Linked DNA regions of Aridibaculum aurantiacum. The protein of the gene in region 2 interacts with the protein of the main gene of each other region in a pairwise test. Links are inferred from orthologs where the notes say so. Each region holds a gene or a part of one and is shown on either strand. Other genes may lie near its edges.

The links.
Region 1: the proteins of nusG (region 2) and rho interact in binary tests that used the Escherichia coli proteins (3 or more experiments, as listed by UniProt). The link is inferred for Aridibaculum aurantiacum from one-to-one orthologs.

The regions. Positions count from the first base shown.
Region 1 is NZ_JAFEWC010000001.1:317,797-320,775, reverse strand. The notes cover bases 63-2,967. They hold rho (transcription termination factor Rho), read right to left. Parts: upstream 2,386-2,967; coding sequence 739-2,385; downstream 63-738. Other genes in these bases: J4N22_RS01310 (mechanosensitive ion channel family protein), read right to left, coding at 2,609-2,967; J4N22_RS01320 (hypothetical protein), read right to left, coding at 447-686; J4N22_RS01325 (hypothetical protein), read left to right, coding at 63-415. Also shown: more of J4N22_RS01325, read left to right, coding at 1-62; more of J4N22_RS01310, read right to left, coding at 2,968-2,979. UniProt on the Escherichia coli protein: Facilitates transcription termination by a mechanism that involves Rho binding to the nascent RNA, activation of Rho's RNA-dependent ATPase activity, and release of the mRNA from the DNA template.
Region 2 is NZ_JAFEWC010000001.1:1,448,566-1,451,367, reverse strand. Bases 1-2,728 are described here. They hold nusG (transcription termination/antitermination protein NusG), read right to left. Parts: upstream 1,811-2,728; coding sequence 1,190-1,810; downstream 1-1,189. Other genes in these bases: tuf (elongation factor Tu), read right to left, coding at 2,303-2,728; secE (preprotein translocase subunit SecE), read right to left, coding at 1,814-2,005; J4N22_RS06000 (DUF4920 domain-containing protein), read right to left, coding at 647-1,120; J4N22_RS06005 (Uma2 family endonuclease), read left to right, coding at 1-559. In the rest of the region: more of tuf, read right to left, coding at 2,729-2,802. UniProt on the Escherichia coli protein: Part of the processive rRNA transcription and antitermination complex (rrnTAC). The complex forms an RNA-chaperone ring around the RNA exit tunnel of RNA polymerase (RNAP).

The DNA of each region.
Region 1 (2,979 bases), 1.1 Mb from region 2 along the record:
GCTGGAAGAATTTTGGAAAGATGACAGCCTGATGGTTTCTCCATTTACACCATCCAATGAATTTTATTCTGATTATGCTCCGGTACTCCGCTGGTCAGCAGACAGTAATTACATAATAGACATTGGTTCGTATGGTACTGTTGTAACCAAAAATGCACAAGGAAAAACACAGCTTGAAGCAGGCTCACCAGACTCGGAACTGGCACTAATAGAACCAAAAAAACAAGAACGTACAAGGCTCATGTTTGTAGGACCTTCCAGCGAAATAATTAATGCTAAATGGATTGACAGCAGGCAAGCATTAGTGATTGGAACCTTTGATAAAACAGGCAACGACAACCACGACACACTACTTTGGATGATAGATGTAAAAGACAAATTCTTCAGGTTGTACAATATAAAAAGCCACCGCTAGGGTGGCTTTATTGAAAGAATAATTTATTCTACTAATGTTGCTGCGTAGTATCCGCTGCATGTGCTCCTGAACGTACAGTATCAACTACCTGGTCTTCAGATTTAGTCCCATCTGCAGGTGGCTTCACAAAATGCTCTTCGGCTTCCTTGTGTGCATTCTTGAAAGAATTAGCGTAACCAGGATCCTGTTCGGCTATGGTAGATGAATTAGGGTTGCTACAGCTTGCAAAAACAATAACTGCCGCAGCCAATGTGATAATTCCTTTTTTCATATAAAATGTTAGTTTAAGAATTGGAACAATTAAGAGTTTACCAAGAGAAGGATTAACCATTCATACTTGCCAGGAACTCGTTGTTATCTTTTGTACCACGCATACGTTTCAGCAGCTCATTCATAGCTTCTTCTGTATTCATATCGTTGATGTACAAACGAAGAATATTCATACGCTGCAGTGTTTCCTTATCAAGTAAAAGATCGTCGCGGCGGGTAGATGAAGAAACAAGATCGATAGCAGGAAAAATACGGCGGTTAGCAAGCCTGCGATCCAACTGCAATTCCATGTTACCAGTTCCTTTGAATTCTTCAAAAATCACCTCATCCATTTTACTACCTGTTTCAATAAGTGCAGTTGCAAGAATGGTTAAAGATCCGCCATGTTCTATTTTACGTGCAGCTCCAAAAAATTGCTTTGGCTTCTGCATGGCATTTGCTTCCACACCACCACTTAATACTTTACCACTTGAAGGCGCTACTGTATTATGAGCTCTTGCCAAACGGGTGATACTATCCAGCAATATCACTACATCGTGACCGCACTCCACCAGGCGTTTTGCCTTTTGCAATGCAATACTGCTCACTTTTACGTGCTTCTCTGCAGGCTCGTCAAAAGTAGAAGCGATCACTTCTGCCTTTACACTACGCTCCATATCGGTTACCTCTTCCGGGCGTTCGTCTATCAGCACTACCATCAGGTAGCATTCAGGATGATTGGCAGCAATGGCATTGGCCACTTCTTTAAGTAAAACTGTTTTACCCACTTTTGGCTGGGCTACTATCAGTCCACGCTGGCCTTTACCTATTGGCGCAAAAAGATCAATTATTCTTGTGCTATAATTGTTAGATGTAGTAAAAAGGTTCAGCTTTTCGTAAGGGAAAAGTGGCGTCAGGTAATCGAAAGGTACACGGTCTCTTACTTCTTCAGGTCCTTTACCATTGATTGTTTCAACCTTTAGAAGAGCGAAATACTTCTCACCTTCTTTAGGAGGACGAACTGATCCGAAAACAGTGTCACCCGTTTTCAAGCCGAACAATTTTATCTGCGAAGGAGAAACATACACATCATCAGGAGAAGAAAGATAATTGTAATCTGAAGAGCGAAGGAAGCCATAGCCGTCAGGCATCATTTCCAATACACCTTCGCCTTGTATTACACCGTCAAATTCAATATTGAAAGAGGGTTCACGACGCTGGTGCTGGTGGCGCTGCTGTTGATGCTGTGGGCGCTCTTGCTGCACTTCTTCTGTTGCAGTATTTGTACCTACACCGGTAGTAGTATTTTCTTCAGATGCCTCCACTGCAGGCTCTTGTTCTGAAGATGCCTGGTTGCTCTCAGCTGCTATAGCATCTTCTATGCTCGCCTGAACCGGTTCCTTAGTTTTAGGCTTACGGCCACGTCTGCCGCCTTTATTATCTTTCTGGTCGTTGTTATTTTGATTGGTCTCTTCCTCTCCACTCATCACCTCTGCTTCTTCTGTGGTATTGGCTGTGTTAGCTTTTACCACTCTTTTGCGGCGGCCACCTTTTTCTGCAGATGGTTCTTTGGTTTCAGATGCGGACACAGCTTGCTGATCTAATATTTTATAGATCATCTCTTGTTTATCCAGTTTTTTAGCATTCGGTATTTTAAGTTGGTCAGCAATATCCAATAGTTCTGGAACAAGCATGTCGTTCAATTGCAAAATGTCGTACATAAACGTTGTTGATAATTAATCTCAAAAAAGAGGATACAATCGTAAAAAAGGAAATTATTTGAAATGAAAAGTGGATTGAAAAACTGAAAAGTAAAAGAGTGGTTGTTCCTGTTCAGCCTAATTCCGGTTGCAATTTTACGCTAGTATTTTACAAATTCAAAAATTTTCACCACTTTTCGGCCTCCACAGCCTGTTTGCATCTAAAAACGTGCTGTAACAGAGGCTATTTCTCACTTTCAGCGTTGTTAGCCTGGTTCAGTAATGGGTCGTTTGTACTGCTGATAAGCTGTGAAACACCGGAATTTCCCTGTTTTTCAGCTTTCTCTGCCTGCACAAATAACTTCTGAGTGGGGTATGCAATTTCTATTCCGAGTTGCCTGAACTGCTGTAAAACCCGCATGATCGTTGCCTGGTTCACATCAGCAAAAACACCATATTCCGCAGAATTGATAAAATAAACCGTTTCAAAATTGATGCTGAACTCGCCCAGGCCCTGCATGTGAGAACGATCAACCACTGTATCTCCACTGGCAAGTATGGCTTCGGAAATGATGCCGGGTATCTGTTGTAACAGCTCTATTGGCGTATCGTAGG
Region 2 (2,802 bases):
CAGCGAGCAGGACTACCTGGAGCAAGAACGCCTGGCAGAGCATAAAAGCGAATACTTTAATGGTGAAGTGTTTGCCATGGCAGGCGCGTCAGAAAGCCACAACAGTATTGTCGCCAACACCATAGCATCTCTTCATCCCACTCTGCGTGGGAAGTCATGTAAGATTTACCCAAGCGACTTACGTGTATACAACCCGCAAAACGGACTTTACACCTATCCGGATATTTCCATTGCTTGTGGCGAAAGAAAATTTACAGATGATACTTTAGATACACTTACTAATCCCACCGTACTTATTGAAGTTCTCTCCCCTTCCACTGAAGATTATGACCGTGGCACTAAGTTCAAACTCTACCGCAGTATCCCATCACTCCAAAACTATGTGCTCATCAGCAGTATGGAGTACCAGGCAGAAGTATACACGAAAAGTGGTGAAAGCTGGATACTTACAACAGCAAAAGGAAGAGAAGCAAAACTTTATATTAGCGCAATACAGTTAGACCTGCAGCTTGAAGATGTATACGCACAAGTGGATATAGACGCTGAACAAGCAAAGTAGTCCCAACCCAAATTTTGAAATAGAAAACGAATTGCGCCAAAACAAAAAAGGTGGCCTTTTGCCACCTTTCAATCTCTTTATAGTTGATTATAGTACTACTATACCATCTGCCTGTAGTACCACTTCTTTCTTCGGCTCTTTTATTTTTTCTATCTCTTCTTTGCTTTTCCCAGCGTCCTCAGCATAATGTCTCAATTGAGCAACGCTTGTTTCTTTCAGCTGCGCTTCACCAGCCACTACTATTGTTTTACCATTCATTACGGTAGGGACAAAAAACTTATGATCTTTCATACGCACCATGATGGTACCGTCTCCATTCTTCATTCTTAACCAACAACCTTCAGCTTCACATACCTGAACTACTTCTCCTTGTACCTTCACTTGCACCTTCTCCCCTTCTTTACCTTTTAAACTTTTAACCATATCAGCTACCGGTACAGCTTTTTCGGCAGTAATATCAGCACCGAACTTTGCACCTTTATCAGCAGGAACATTAGGCGGCTGCGCCATAACAACAGAAACGGTTACCAAAGCAATAGCGAGGGAAAGGATTTTTTTCATGTTTTTGAATTTTGAAGTAAAAATAAAGCCGCAGTTGTTTGCTGCGGCTTAAGATATAGAAAATATTATTTATCCTAGTTTTTCTACCTGCATATAGTTCAATTCTACAGGTGTTGAACGTCCGAAGATCTTTACAGTAACCTTCAGTTTCTTCTTTTCATCGTTCACTTCTTCTATCACACCATTAAAGTCGTTGAACGGTCCTTCAATGATCTTGATAGTTTCACCAACAATAAAAGGTTCATTCATGGTGATACCTTGATCACTCATTTCATCTACCTTACCCAACATCTTGTTCACCTCACTTTTACGAAGCGAAATGATGTTGCCCTTAGAACCTTTACCATCCGTTAAGAAGTGCATTACATTGCTGATGTTGCTGATGTGCTGCACCATATCATCGTTTAGTTTGCCATCACTTACTTCAAGTAATACATAACCAGGATAATAGTTCTTCTCACGCATTACCTTCTTACCATTCTGCACCTTGTACACCTTTTCCATTGGTAAGAAAACCTGCTTGATGGTTTCGCTCCAGCCGCTACGGTTCACTTCCTTATCAAGGTGCTCCTTTACCTTCCGTTCTTTACCACTTACTACACGCAAAACATACCACTTGGTAAGATCCAGTGGTTCATTTTGTTCCTGCGTATTAGCAGTAGCTTGTTCTATGTTATTAGTATCTTCCATTAGTTAAAACAAAGAATAAATAAGCTTCAATAAATTTTGTGAAGCAAAGTCCATTACCCACACCAAAGCCGTGATAATGATGGTAGCAACCAGAACAATGATAGTTGATTGCTGTAACTGCAGCCAACTAGGCCATGTTACTTTCTCCGTCAGCTCCAGGTAACTCTCTCTAAAGTAATTTGAGATCTTGTTCATTATAGGTTTAAAGTTTTAGGTTCAAGTTTTAAGGTTTAGCCTAAAGTCTTCAACTTTAAACTAGAAACCTCAAACCTCAAACATTTCTCTGCACGGGCACAAGGATTCGAACCCTGATCAAAGGTTTTGGAGACCTCTATTCTACCATTGAACTATGCCCGTAAAATCAGTATGAAATACTAAGGTAAGGAGTTACCCTGTACATCCTACTATAAAAGAACTTTTAAAAGTGCTAAAAAGTGCTCGTTACGATGAACGAGCACTTTTTAGCTATGTTTTGTACTGAGTACTAATTGATTACTTCAGGATTTCAGTTACCTGACCAGCACCTACTGTACGACCACCTTCACGGATAGCGAATTTCAAACCTTTCTCCATCGCGATCGGCTGGATAAGTTTAACAGTCAATGAAGTGTTATCACCAGGCATAACCATTTCAGTTCCTTCAGGAAGTACACACTCACCAGTTACGTCAGTAGTACGGAAGTAGAACTGAGGACGGTACTTGTTGAAGAATGGAGTGTGACGTCCACCTTCTTCTTTGCTAAGTACGTAAACCTCACCTTTGAATTCAGTGTGCGGAGTGATAGAACCTGGCTTACAGATAACCATACCACGACGGATTTGAGTTTTCTCAATACCACGCAATAGCATACCTGCGTTGTCACCAGCTTCACCTTGGTCAAGAAGTTTCTTGAACATTTCAACACCAGTGATAGTAGAAGTCAATGGAGCATCCATCAAACCTACGATTTCAACAGGCTCACCAACTTTGATACGACCTCTTTCGATACGAC